Regions from separate parts of the Thermoanaerobacter sp. RKWS2 genome, predicted to be linked through region 3. Evidence: riboswitches for the same ligand, from Rfam matches in the RefSeq annotation. Region 3 holds a riboswitch; each other region holds the start of a gene.
The links. A riboswitch is a leader RNA that binds a small molecule or an ion and turns the genes downstream of it on or off. The one in region 3 is predicted to bind fluoride.

Region 1 (4,946 bases), 820 kb from region 3:
AAAAGGAGGCTTATTTAAACTGTTTATTTTTGTAGTGATTTCAAACAATATGCTGCAAAATTATCAAAAGGATAATTCCTGGAATACCCAAAAAGCCTACAACAAGAGCAGTCACAGGATTTATAGCAATATATAATCCAAGAGATTTTCCTATCAAATTGATAATAAACAAAATTAAGCCGCCAATAATTCCATTTATTATAATTCTTAGCAAAATTTTTCTTGGAACTACTAATAACCATCCTAAAAGATAAAGTAAAAACAAGCCAATTAAGTAAGCAATGATTATATTGTATTCAATGCTTATATTCATACAAAAACCCCCTAAGAGTCTACTGTTATATTTATACTTAGGGGGAGGACAAATTATGATAGGAGGGACGAAAAATTATCAAAATTTATTCCCTCTTTTTTTGCTTTTTTCAATAAATATATGTACTTTCTCTTTAAACTCTCTAACCGATATATAGCATAATCTACTAAGTCAGGGTCTGTGACACTTTGAAAATAAATTTCTGCATCTTTCAATTCTTTTATCGTTTGTCTCACTTCATTTACCAATTGATAGTTCTCACTATTGTAGTCATATATATTTTTTGTTACCGCAATCTCTTTTAAATAATCGAAAAGCATTCCCATAATATACCTCCTCAACCGTATTATTTCCTAAAATACGGTTGAGTATACATCAAAGTACCACTTCTTTTAAAATTTCTAAAGACTCTCCGCTTACTTTATTATCTTTCACCGATTTTGCAATAATGTCTATCGCCTGCTTCGGTTCAAGTCCCTTTCTATAAGGCCTGTCTTCTGTCAATGCTTGATACATGTCACAAACCGCCACATGTCTATCAATCTCTCCAATTTCGTCACCTTTTAATCCCTCAGGATACCCGCTTCCATCTAATTTCTCGTGATGATTTGCGGCCCATTCTGCTATATCATCTATTCCTCCTATTTCTTTGAGTATTTCTTTAGTATAATAGGTATGAGATTTTATAACCATAAACTCCTCTTCAGTAAGCTTGTCCGGTTTGTCAAGAATAGAATTAGGTATGGCTAGCTTTCCAAGGTCATGAAGCAATCCCGCAATTTTTATTTTTCGAGAAGTTTCTTCATCATATCCTATCACCTTAGCCATTTCATAAGCTAACTTTGAAATACCTTTAGAATGGTTATAGGTAAAACGGCTTCTATTATCGATAATCTGTGCAAAAACCTCTGCTATATCCTCTAATTCATTAATTCCTATTGAAACCGTGTCTTTAGGTTCAATCCTTTTTAATATACTTTTTATATCAAAAAATTTATAATCAAGCCAAAATTTTTCTTGTCTTGTAAGGTCAAGTAATGCATTTGCAACCACGGGATTAAACATCTTGCCAGTACCACTTTTTATACCTTCTTTGATATTATTCCGAATATTATACTCACTTTCTTTCCCAACCGATGAGGTGTACCGTATATCAAATTGATCAGATATAAAAACAATCTGAGCTCCTAAAGGAATAGAATCGCCATTTAGTTTAAAATGTCCGCTTCCATCGTAATTTTCATGATGATATCTTATAATATCCGAAAAATTTTCTCCAAAGGGCAACTTCTTTACAATTTCACTTCCTCTTTCACTGTGTTTCCACCATTCGTCTTTGTTAAAATCTTCGTATATATCTCCTTGTCCTATATCATGTAACAAAGCAGAATAATACACTTTTTTTGTTTCTTTTTCATCCAAATTCAGCATCTCAGAAATCCTTAGAGAAATATAAGCCACCCTTCTTGCATGTCCCATGTTCTTATACTCTTGCACGTCAAGGGCCAAAGATAAAGCAGACAGCAGATTATTATAATTCAAATTCACATTTTATTCCTCCTAACTGATATTTATTTTCTACTGACATATATTATACACCAATCAAATCAATTTTCCCATATAATTTCCGAGATAATATCCCAATACTCCTCCTATTAGTCCAAATATAATTGTTAAGGACATATATATAAATGCATGAAAATATTTTTTATTCTTGATTAAGTCTACTGTCTCATGGGAAAAAGTTGAGTATGTTGTAAAAGCACCTAGAAATCCCGTTGTCAGAAAAAGTTTAACATCATAGCTTAAATTTACATTTATTTTAGGACTTGATAAAAAGTTTAATAAAAACGCACCTAATACATTTATAATAAAAGTTTCGATAGGAATAACTATCTCTCGGTTTTCCTTTATATGCCGCGATATTTCATATCTCAATATTGCTCCCAAAATTCCTCCAATTCCTACATATAGTATACTTGTCACTGTTCTTCCTCCCGCTCCTTTAGTAAGTCAAAAGTTTTGTCAGCAAATTCAAATCCTAAATAAGACATCAAAAGGCCTCCAAATATTGATAAAATTATATAACTTAGAGCAATATAATCTTTCCCTGCTTTTAATAAATTTATTGTTTCCATACTAAAAGTAGAAAATGTTGTAAAAGCCCCAATAAATCCTGTTGTTATCGCCAATCTCAAATTAGTATTTACCTTGTACTCATCCATAGTAAAATTAGCAATAAAACTTAACAAAAACGAACCTAAAATATTTATCATAAAAGTTTCAAAGGGAAATGCAGTGTGATACATCTTTGTAAAGTAAATTGTTATTAAATATCTTAGTACTGCTCCAAAAAATCCTCCAATCCCTATATAGATGTATTCCATGAAAATCTCCCTTTCTGTTTACATTTTTGGGCAATAAAAAGCTCCTATTAGGCCTTATATCATCCTAATAGGAGCCATCAGCGTTTCCGCATTTATGGCGAGCTCCATCGCCTTCTGTTATTTACTACAAATTTATTATAATAAAGTACAAATGAAAATGCAATACCTTTTACAATTCTCTTCTACCTTCAAGAGCCCTTGAAAGAGTTACAACATCGGTGTATTCCAAGTCACCACCTACCGGCACCCCATGAGCAATCCTTGTGACTTTTATTCCTAACGGTTTTAATAGCTTAGCAATGTACATTGCTGTCGCTTCTCCTTCTATGTCAGGATTTGTAGCAAGTATGACTTCTTTTACATTTCCATTTTTTACTCTGTCTAAAAGTTCTTTAATTTTTATATCTTCAGGGCCAACGCCCTCTATAGGAGAAATAACACCATGAAGTACATGATACACTCCTTTATACTCTCGTATTTTCTCCATTGCAACAACATCCATAGGATGAGAAACAACACATATAAGAGAATGATCTCTTTCTTTATCACTACATATGTTACAAACCTCTGTGTCAGTTATGTTATAACAAATTCTACAATACTTTATCTTTTCTTTTGCATCAATAATCGCTTGAGACAAGCTTTTTACCTCTTCCAAAGGCATATTTATTATGAAAAAAGCAAGCCTTTGTGCTGTTTTAGGACCTATACCGGGCAACTTTGACAGTTCTTCTATAAGCTTCGCTATAGAAGTAGAATAATAGTTCATTTTTTCACCTCAAAACAGTCCAGGAATGTTTAGTCCTCCGGTTATCTTTGCCATTTCAGAAGCAATCATTTCTTCTGCATTCCTTAACGCTTGATTAACCGCAGCTAATACAAGGTCTTCTAACGTTTCTACATCATCTTTATCTACAACATCAGGATTTATTTCAATACTTACAAGTTCTTTTCTGCCATTAGCAACTGCTTTTACCATCCCACCACCGACAGTAGCTTCTACAGTCTTTTGCATTAGCTCTTCTTGCATTTTCTTTATTTCTTCTTGCATCTGTTGGGCTTGTTTAATCATGTTATTTATATTAAACCCGCCCGGAAATCCGCCTTTTGCCATAACACTATAACCTCCTAAATTTTATTCTAAAAATATTTATATGCTTTTTTGAATTATTTGTGAAAATTATATTATCTCTATATCTTCACCAAAAAACTCCTTAACTTGCTGTACAAGTAATTCCTCTTCATTTTTTCTTAATTCAAACTTCAAAGGAATTGCCTTCCCAACTAGTTCTTTTAATATTCCTTCAATAAAACTTTTGTTTTCCGCTTTGCTCAATTCCTCCTTTAATAAAGCATACTCTTCAGGATATTCTACCACAATTGTTCCTTTTTTTAAATAAGGAATCCCTTTTTCTATAAAGGCATACAAAGCTATTCTTTCTTTTTTTATCATTTCTTTTACTTCAGCCCACACCTTTTCTAGATCTATATCCTCTTGCTGTACTATTTGCGATGCCACGTTTTCTTCTTTTTCTTCTTCTGGCGAATTTATTTTTTTATTTTTCTCTTCTTTTTCTTCCCTCAGAAAAAATTGTCCTTTTTCTAATTTGTCTTCTATTTGTTCTACTCTTGCTAGCAAACTCATCATATCGTAAGAAATTTCCGGCTTTATCAACCTCAAAATAGTCACTTCTAAAAGGGTTAACGGAGATATAGCATATCTAACTTCTTTTTGTAGATTTGTAAATTTTTCTAAAGCGTTAGTCAAAAAAGCTGTACCAAAGTTTTGCACTCTTTCTTTTACAGTTTCTACATCGCTGTATAAAATTTCTTTTAATTCCTCTCCTCCTGTTTTGTAAAGCACCATATCTCTCAAAATATAAGTTAAGGACTTTAAAAAATTCCCCACGTCTATTCCATAAGACAAAATTTTATCTAATTGTTTCAATGAAGCTGCTACATCTTTAGCATTCATGTAATCTAAAAGAGAAAATAACATTTCATCATTAGCTACACCTAACATTTCGCATACATCTTCATAGGTTATAAGGCCTTCTTTATAAGAAGCACATTGTTCTAAAAGACTAATAGCATCTCTCATAGAACCATTGCCATAAAGTGCGATAGTTTTAAGACCCTTCTCTTCAATTTTTATGTTGCTGTCAATGCAAATTTTTTCAAGATTTTGCGCTATTAATCGAGTAGGTATTTTTTTAAAGTCAAACCTTTGACAGCGGGATAAAATA
Region 2 (4,946 bases), 490 kb from region 3:
GAACCTCAACTTCAAGGTTACCAAACGGTGAGGATAAACTATAGTGATGCTGGGATAATGGTGGATAAAGAAACAAAGAGCCGAATAATGCTTTTTCGAATGGTTACTCCGGAAGGTTACGAATTGGAACGTGCTGCTGAAGTTCTTCCAGTGCAATAAATACATAATAAAAAAGGCTGCCACTTTTTTATACAGACTTCTTTTTAGTACTCTTTTAATCTTTCATCAACTTGTGCAATTAAGGAAAAATCTTTATCATCGTGCAACAAATATAAATTGTTTTCAATGGCTGTTTGTGCTATGAGTAAATCTATAGTGCTGCGAATGGTGATTCCCTTTTTCCCAATAGATACGGGGACGGTTTCTTTGTCCGACTCGGACAAAGAAACCGTCCCCGTGTCTATTTAAGATTTGTTCACTTCTGTGTCATATTCAACAAAATTTCTCTAATTTCTGTAGCTTTATCTTCATCTGCAAGGACTACTAGATAATCGCCGGCTAGAATTTTCGTATTTCCCTTTGGTATTAATTCATGCGTTCCCCTCTTTATGCCAACAAGTAAGCAACTTTGGGGCAAACTAATATCCTTTAATTTTTTGCCATCTAAACTTGAGCCTACACAAACAGGCATTTCGAAAATCGTCTTTCTTTTTTTATTGGCGGTAATAGATTTTTGTCCTTTCTTTATTGGCAGACGTTCTAACAAAGATTCATAAATCGGCATATTTGAGAACAAATCTGATGAAAGGTATGCCGTTATAGAGACAGTGCTTAGGGCCAACAAATGAGAAAATGAACCGGTCATTTCAGTTACGAGCAAACTACCTGTTATCGGTGCCCTAACTATAGCAGCAAAATATCCTGCCATAGCAAATACAATAAAATTTTTGATATAAATAGGGTTTATATGCATTATTTTAATTATTACAGTTCCGTATATGTTGCCAATCAGTGAACCTATTATAAGGAGGGGCATAAAAATACCTCCTGGTACACCTGAGCCATAGCTTACCATAGTAAATAAAAATTTAACAATCAATAGCAAAATTAAAAATTTTAAACTAAAACTATCTTTACTTAATGTATCGACAAGACTTTCACCGCCGCCAAGTGCCATAGGTATCCATAGTCCAACTGCAACAGATATAATAAGAGGTATTATTGGCTTCATATGTGATTTTATTTTTAACATGTTGTATATATCTTGAGTTTTTAAAAGAGTTTTATTAAATACAATTCCACATAACCCAACGATAATTCCAAGTAAAATAAGATAAAGATAATTATTAAGCGGCATTACTGCTAGATTTTTCAGATTAAAAATAGGTTTGATTCCTAATAGTTCACCAGCTACAAAAGTTGATGTAAGTGATGAAACCATACTAGATACAAGTACCAATGGTGAGAAATTTTTATGCAGTTCTTCAAGAGCAAAAATAACTCCTGCAAGTGGTGCATTAAAAGCTGCTGCAAGCCCTGCACTAGCTCCGCATGTAAGAAGGTATTTTTCTTCAACTCTAAATCTACCAAACAACCTACTTATTCCTTGTCCGATTGAAGAACCAATTTGCACACATGGACCTTCGCGCCCTAAAGAAAGTCCTGCACCTATCGCTAAAATAGTACCTATGAGCTTTAACAATAAAACTCGTAACCAATTAACTTTTATATAACCGATAATCATGCCTTCAACTTGAGGTATACCGCTACCGCTTATCATAGGTTCTTTTTTCACTATTATACCCAATAATAAGCCTATTAGAGAAAGGAAAATTATCCAGCCAATTAACAAGTAAGGATTTGTATGAAGAATTTTGTATACACTTATTACAAGAATATTTGTTTTTTCAAGAATATATCTTAAAATAGCAATAATCAATCCAACAAAGAAACCTGTTATAATGCCTTCAACTATAATACGCTTGCGAAATTCTTCCCAATGTATTAAAGTATTGAATGTTATACTTTTACCTTTATTCAATAAGATCCCTCCCAAAACATAAAATGAATGAATATTTATTTTTCTCATATTATCATTATACTACAAAATAATGATATCAAGTATTTTATATTGTTAAGTTTACTTATAGAATAATAAGCAGTATTACAAAATTTGGATATAAAACAATACAAAAATTTTTTTATTTTAAACAAATAAACATAAACATTATGCTTTGAAGTAAATTTTCACATATTCTTGCAGGCTTCATAAAAAAGTGATATAATATTCAAAAAGGGATGAAGCCCCCTTTTGGAAAATCCGAACTGCTGATAAACAGCTGATGGCTTCTACGGTAAAAACGTAGGGGTTGTCAGCTTTTTTATATTTAGTGCATTTGCCTACAACTTTGAAAGGGAGGTACTTTCTTATGCCTTTCCATAGCATATTATTTGAAAAAAACGAAGATGGAGTAAAAAAAGAAACATTCGAAGCGCCTGATTTTTTTGTTGACTTAAATCTTGATCAAATTATAGATGTCATAACAAGAGGCAAAGAAGAATATAATTTAAAACTGTTTTTTTACACTCCTTTAAACGATATTGATACTATCAAGTATCGCCATGAAATAATGCAAGATCTTGAAAATGAAGTTTTGCTTGAGGATATAAAATCATTTGCGGAAAAAATGCAAGAAATGCGCAAACACCTTGCTCAAGCAGACAAACTTTACTACAAATACCAGAAAGAAAGATGGTTTTTGGATGCTGTAGAAATCTACTGTGATGCAATTACTGATTTAGTAGAAGACTTGTCTTCTGTAGAGTTAAAATCTCGTGGTTTTTTAGCATTTCGTCAATATTTGATGGATTATATCAATTCTGACCGTTTTCAGCTGCTACTGAGTGAAACGAAAAAACTTAAAGCTGATTTGTCTACAGTAAAATATTGCTTGTTAATAAAAGGTAACCGTGTGACGGTCCGTAAATATGAATCTGAAATTGATTACAGTATAGAAGTAGAAAAAACGTTTGAAAAATTCAAACAGGAAGCAGCAAAGGATTATAAAGTCAAATTTTCTGATTGGCCAGATATGAACCATGTCGAAGCAAAAATATTGGATTTAGTAGCTCAGTTATATCATGATATATTTTCTAATCTTGATAATTATTGTATGAAAAATAGTGATTATTTAGATGAGACAATAGCTACTTTTGATAGGGAAGTACAATTTTATATTGCTTATTTGGAATATATGGCACTATTCAAGCGCCTGGACTAAAATTTTGTTATCCACAAATATCTAGTAAATGCAAGGAAGTTTATAATTACGAAGGATTTGATTTAGCTCTGGCTTATAAACTCATCAACGAAAATTCGGCTGTTGTTTGTAATGATTTTTATTTAAAAGGTAAAGAGCGTATATTTGTAATTACCGGTCCGAACCAGGGAGGCAAAACAACATTTGCACGCACTTTCGGACAATTGCATTATTTGGCCAGTATAGGCTGCCCTGTTCCCGGAAAGGAAGCGCAACTCTTTCTTTTTGATAAACTATTTACACATTTTGAAAAGGAAGAAAATATTAAAGATCTTCGTGGAAAACTGGAAGATGAATTGCTTAGAATTTACAATATTCTTGCCCAGGCCACATCAAACAGTATTATAATAATGAATGAAATTTTTACATCTACCACAGCAAAAGACGCATTATTTTTAAGTAAGAAGATAATGGAAAAAATAATACAATTAGATGTGCTGTGCGTCTGGGTAACATTTATAGATGAATTGGCATTCTTAAGCGAAAAAATTGTAAGTATGGTCAGTACGGTAGTTCCTGAGAATCCGGCATTGCGCACATATAAAATTGTTAGAAGACCTCCTGATGGGCTTTCATACGCCATATCAATTGCTGAAAAATATAGGCTTACGTATAACTGCTTAAAGGAGAGGATAAAATCATGAAAGTTTTACTTATGTATAGAGATCATGATTTTGACCTGCAACAAAAATTGCCCTCGAACGAAGAAGCATTGATACAGGATTTAGAATTAAACACTTTGTTCAATGCTATGTCCCTTGGTGATAATTTTTTATTTGAAGTAGCCAAAAAATCTGTTTTATCCAGCGTGTATAGTGATCTGGCTACAATATTATATCGCCAAGATGTTCTGAAGGATTCTCTAAAAAATTCTTCCATTGTTAGGAATATCTATAATATAGCAGTAGAAGCAATTGAAAACGAGAAAAAGTATTATTTTAGCATTTTCACCAGGTACCCTGCAGCTATACTTCATAGCTCAATGGATGTATTGCATATGTTTATGGAAATGCTGAAAAAACTAAAGAGTATTGCCGACCAACATGCTGATAAATTCGAATCAGAGGGCTTTAAAAGGTTTTTTGCAATGCTCAAAAAAGAACTTGATGATGAATATTTTGAAAGTATCCAAAATCATTTAAAAGAACTGGAATTTCGCGATGGAATTTTGATCAGTGCTGAGTTGGGTAAAGGCAATAAAGGCGTCAATTATATCCTCCGCAAACAGGAGGATAAAAAACAAAGTCTAATAGACAGGATTTTTTCAAAAAGACCGGATGCTTATACTTTTTATATAAGTGAGCGCGATGAAAGCGGGGCAAGAGCTTTATCTGACTTAAAAGACAGAGGAATCAACCTCGTGGCAAATGCACTTGCTCAGTCTGCTGATCATATTCTCAGTTTTTTTAACATATTGCGGACTGAATTGGCTTTTTACATTGGCTGTTTGAATTTATATGAGAAACTTGCCCAAATTGGAGAGCCGGTGTCTTTTCCTATTCCGGTAGCATCCAGTGAACGTAGGCATTCTTTTAAAGGATTATACGATGTCTGTTTGGCTTTGACAATGAAACAAAAAATCGTGGGCAACGATTTAAATGCTGATAATAAAGATCTGGCAATAATTACAGGTGCCAACCAAGGGGGTAAATCTACCTTTTTGCGAAGCATAGGTTTGGCTCAGTT
Region 3 (4,946 bases):
AGACCAACAAAAGGTAATTGAATTAGGTTATGTACCAGTTAAAAAAGACAAAATTATTGAAGACGATAAAATGAAAAGAATTGAATTAGCTACTAATTATACAAATATTATCCCACAATTTGGTGGATGGAGTAAAATAAACAACACAGTGATAGAAAAAATAAAAGAAGGGATAAAGAATAACAAAAATGCCTTTGATATAACAGAGGAAATAAAAAACAGTGTGAGTCAGTAAAGGGTATTTATAGTTTTTTTCTTATTATGATGATAGGCTTGGACACTTTCTTTTTATTGGCATATACTTTCTTTATCCCCTTTAATGTGACACATTTAATGAAGAGTTTCTTTCAAAGAGAAAAAATGCTTTTGAATAATAGGGCCGTTATTTAATATAACTTTTTTACCATCCTATTTTTTTATTGGTGTGCTAAATAAACTGGTATTATTATTTTTTTACTGTATCGTAATATCTAAGAGTGTCTCTTAATATTTCCTGGGCTATTGGCGCGGCTACTTCTCCTCCCATATACCCATTTTGCGTAGGATTTTTAACAAGAACTAATACGGCAATTTTTGGGTTTTCAACTGGTGCAAATCCAGCAAATGATGCTACGTATTTTCCTGGAGCATAATTTTCCGTTGTACCTGTTTTTCCACCTACTGTATAGCCAGGTACTTGTGCTGTTTGAGCAGTGCCTTCTGTTACTGTTTTTTCAAGTATATACTTCATTGTATCGGAAGTTTTTTAGAAATTACCTGTCTGACTATTTGAGGTTTATATTCTTTAATTATTTTATCTCCCTCTTCAATATATTTTACAATATGTGGAACCATGAGGTTTCCACCGTTTATTACAGCGGAAAAAGCCGTAATCATTTGAATAGGAGTCACGGCAATTCCCTGACCAAATGACATAGTGGCGAGGTCTACGGGGTATACTTTTGACTTTAGCAAAATCATTCCACTGGCTTCGCCGGGCAGTTCAATCCCCGTAGGCGAGCCAAAACCAAAAGCATATATGTATTTATAAAAAGTGTCAAGGCCTAAACGTTCTACCACCTGCATAAAAACTGTATCACTTGATTTTTCAATAGCTTGCGAAAAAGTTATATCTCCCAAAACTGTCCAACTTCTAATTTTTCTACCGGAGACTATATAATACCCAGGGTCATAGAATTTTTCGTCTGGCGTAACTACAGCTGATTCTAATGCTGCAGAAGCGGTTATCACTTTAAATACCGAACCGGGTTCGTAAATACTTGATATTGCAGGATTTGACCAATATTCTTGTGAAGGTACATCTTGCGGATTATTTGGGTCAAAATCAGGCAAGTTAGCCATTGCAAGTATTTCACCCGTTTTTGGATTCATAACTATTGCTGTTATACCATCGTGCGGTTTATACTTTTCATAGCCATTTTTTATAGCTTTTTCTGTATAACTTTGTATTACAGAATCAATTGTGAGGACAATATTATCACCATTTGTAGGTTTGTAAAGCTTGCTTGGGACTCCTACTTTTCTACCTTCTGCATCAACAAGAGAGATTTCACGACCAGGTACACCACTTAAGTATTTATCTAAAGAATATTCAAGGCCATACAAACCGTTGCCATCAATTCCTGCAAAACCTAATACTTGTGATAGCATTTTGCCGTTGGGATAGTTTCTCATAAAAGTATCTTCTACATATATGCCTGGTATGTTAAGACTTTTTATTTTATTTATATTTTCAAGAGGAATGGACCTGCCAAGTACAGCCCATTCTGATTTTTTATTTGAAAGAATTTTATAAAGTGAATCTTTGTCCATATTTAAATATTTATAGAGTTCTTCAGAAACTTTTTCTGGGTTTTTTATAAATTTAGGAGCTGCAAATACATCTCCTGCTGGAACATTACAGGCAAGTATATTCCCGTTTACATCATAAATATTGCCCCGTTGAGGCTTTAATATGATATCAGCAGTACTTTGCCTTTCGACTGCCATTGCAAGTTTTTCGGAGTTTATACCCTGTATCCATATAAGCCTTACAATAAGGGCGAAAAACATGATAGTAAGAAAGACGAATATAGTAAATGTTCGTTTTTTTACATATGATGTCAATTTTATTCTAACCCCTTTTTATAAAGATTTTGTTTATCCAATATAATTATACCATAGATATTTTGTGGTATAATTAGATAAAAAGATAAAAATAATTAAGCTTTATTAAATGCTAAGCAAAAATCATAAATCCAAACCGAAAAACAGTCTTTAATATGTAGCCTTTTCACTTGTATTTTTGTTTAAAAAATGTATAATATTATTATAGAGAAAAATTAAATGACGGTGATGAAGCTCACCTTATTGCCGTGAAGGCTAATGGCTTCTACGCGCTTTCGTAGAAGCCATTTTTGTTTATTTGACAAAAAAGAGAGGATGAGAATCTGCATGAAGTTAGAATTTATTCCATTGTATGAGGTTTTTGAAAAATATAAGGGAGGTTGTCCAATATGCAAGGTTATAAAAGACGAAGAAAAAGCCTATTGTGAGCATTTGTTTGAAGATGAGGTTTTAAAAGACCCTGAAATGTATGTCAAAATAAGAGAGACAAATTTTTGCCATTATCATTTGGAATTATTGAATAATTCATATGATAAATTGGGTTTGGCAATTGCATTAAAAGCAAATATCAGTTATAAATTGCAGCAAATCAGGGAAAAACAAAAATCTTCAAAGAAAAAAAGGAAAAAAGAAGCAAAAAACAAATGCCTTATTTGTGATTATTTAAGTGAAAGAGATAAATACCAGATGCATATATTGATAGATATTTTACATGCTGATAAAGATTTTGTTGAAAGGCACAGTGAAGGCTTGTCTAGATTATGTTTCCACCACCTGAATATGCTTATGGAAGTTGCAAAGGATATTACACCGCAAATTGAGAAAATATTTAAAATAAATGAAGCTGCAATTGAAAAGAATATAAGTGACCTTGAATGGTTTATAACAAAATTTGATTATAGATTTCATGATGAACCGTGGTATGACTCTAAGGATTCAATTGAAAGAGCATTGAAATTATTAAAGGGTGGTTATTATGATTAAAATTTCTTTTGACATTACTGAAGAAAGTTTTGAAGAAATTAGGGAATTAATTGAGAATTTTAAAAAAGATGGTTTTACAGAAGAAGACGCATATAGAGCTATTTTTGAAATGGGGATTAAAGCATATCAAATAGAACGGGATAATCCTAATGAAGATGACTTAAGAAGACAGCTTATTTCTATGGCGTCTAAATACTCTGCAATGAAATTTAAAAATTTCCAGTTGATGCGTGACAACCAAACACTTGAAATAAGATTAAAAGGTTATGAGTCTGAAAATAGATATCTTAAAAAAACTTTAGGTATAAGGGTTGATGAATGATGAGATATATATGTCCTGTGTGTTTTAAAATAGCTGAAATTGGAGAAGAAAAGTGTTCCAACTGTGGCTATGATTTTAAAAATATATCAAATGATGATTACAGTGACAAACTCATAAAAGCCATAAATCATCCGGATTATAATGTCGCTTATATGGCAGCAAAAATAATTGGAGAACTTAAAATAAAGAAAGCAGAAAAAGTATTGATAGAACATTTACGCAATAATGGGGGTAAAAAAGACCCATATATTGAACAGATTATTGTTTGGGCTCTTGGAGAGATTGGCGGAGAAGAGTCTCACAGGTTTCTTTTAGAAAACAAAGATAAATTCTCAGTTTTAACAAAAAATATCATTGAAAATTCTTTGGAGAAGATTAAAACAAGAGTGGCAAATAAGGAAGGTGAGTCAATTGGAAAATAAAGAAATAAAAAACAACGTGAATAATAACATTAAAGTCTTGGGTTGGGTTGCATTTTTTGGTGGATTAAGTCAGGATATGATTGTACCTATTTTGCCTACTTTTTATACGCAGATTCTAGGACTGAGTAAAGAAATGGTAGGTTTAATAGAGGGAAGTGTCACTACAGTTGTAAGCCTTATGAGAATAATATCCGGAATAATTTCAGATAAAATTGGAAAAAGGAAATCTATTGTGTTTATTGGATATCTATTCTCTGCCATTGGAAGAGTATTACTGCCATTGACGAATGGTGCTGCAATGGTTTTTGGGTTGAGACTTGTTGATGGTATTGGAAAAGGTACAAAAGATGCGCCGAGAGATGCACTTGTTGCAAAATCTTCTAAAATGAAAAATATGGGCTTTTCGTTTGGATTTCAAAGAATGCTTGACACATTAGGTTCTTTCCTTGGGCCATTGATTACTGCCGGTTTAATGCTCTTGTTTGCCAAATATATAGATTCTATAAAGTTCAGATTAATATTTTTGATTGCTGGTCTTGTAGCTTTTATCACAATAATCCTCATAGGTTTATTTGTAGTGGAGCAAAAGGGCGAAAGAATAAGTTCATCTTTCAAATTAGATTTGTCTGTTTTTAAGGGAAAATTTCTGCTGTTTTTCATTGTAATGCTAGTTTTTACGCTTGGCAACAGTAGTGATGCATTTTTGATTCTAAGAGCTCGCAGTGTAGGTGTAAGCGAATCGACGATACCGATAATTATAGCTATGTTTAATCTGTTTTATGCGTTGTTGTCAGTACCGAGTGGAGTATTGTCTGACAAAATAGGAAGAGTTAATGTAATCAGGTTAGGCTGGATTATTTATGCAGTTACATATCTCGGTTTTGCATTAGCAAAATTGCCGTGGCATATTTGGGTTTTGTACGCGATATATGGAGTTTACTATTCAACAACGGAAGGTGTTGCAAAGTCTCTTGTTGCACATATAGTCGATGATAGTAATAGAGGAACTGCATTTGGGCTGTATAATGCATCGATGGGACTACTCGCACTTCCCGCAAGTTTTATTGCTGGATATTTGTGGGATAAAGTATCTCCTGCTGCACCCTTTTACT

Region 1: it holds a riboswitch for fluoride, as region 3 does, so the genes downstream of both, crcB (fluoride efflux transporter CrcB) here and OEI98_RS10985 (DUF6062 family protein) in region 3, are expected to answer to the same signal.
Region 2: it holds a riboswitch for fluoride, as region 3 does, so the genes downstream of both, OEI98_RS15415 (MutS-related protein) here and OEI98_RS10985 (DUF6062 family protein) in region 3, are expected to answer to the same signal.

What each region holds. Positions count from the first base shown of each region.
Region 1 covers NZ_CP110888.1:51,963-56,908, reverse strand. The annotation lists gene OEI98_RS00320 (pro-sigmaK processing inhibitor BofA family protein) at 41-313, opposite strand; gene OEI98_RS00315 (DUF2508 family protein) at 367-639, opposite strand; gene OEI98_RS00310 (HD-GYP domain-containing protein) at 689-1,861, opposite strand; gene crcB (fluoride efflux transporter CrcB) at 1,916-2,299, opposite strand; gene crcB (fluoride efflux transporter CrcB) at 2,296-2,700, opposite strand; fluoride riboswitch at 2,762-2,821, opposite strand; gene recR (recombination mediator RecR) at 2,870-3,469, opposite strand; gene OEI98_RS00290 (YbaB/EbfC family nucleoid-associated protein) at 3,479-3,814, opposite strand; gene dnaX (DNA polymerase III subunit gamma/tau) at 3,881-4,946, opposite strand, start outside.
Region 2 covers NZ_CP110888.1:2,551,441-2,556,386, reverse strand. The annotation lists gene OEI98_RS13600 (copper amine oxidase N-terminal domain-containing protein) at 1-159, shown strand, start outside; partial or broken gene OEI98_RS13595 (twitching motility protein PilT) at 204-341, opposite strand; gene OEI98_RS13590 (ClC family H(+)/Cl(-) exchange transporter) at 416-1,981, opposite strand; fluoride riboswitch at 2,226-2,299, shown strand; partial or broken gene OEI98_RS15415 (MutS-related protein) at 2,370-3,904, shown strand; gene OEI98_RS13575 (MutS-related protein) at 3,901-4,946, shown strand, end outside.
Region 3 covers NZ_CP110888.1:2,061,207-2,066,152, reverse strand. The annotation lists gene OEI98_RS10995 (ABC transporter substrate-binding protein) at 1-235, shown strand, start outside; partial or broken gene OEI98_RS10990 (peptidoglycan D,D-transpeptidase FtsI family protein) at 446-2,106, opposite strand; fluoride riboswitch at 2,322-2,381, shown strand; gene OEI98_RS10985 (DUF6062 family protein) at 2,434-3,090, shown strand; gene OEI98_RS10980 (hypothetical protein) at 3,083-3,412, shown strand; gene OEI98_RS10975 (HEAT repeat domain-containing protein) at 3,409-3,834, shown strand; gene OEI98_RS10970 (MFS transporter) at 3,824-4,946, shown strand, end outside.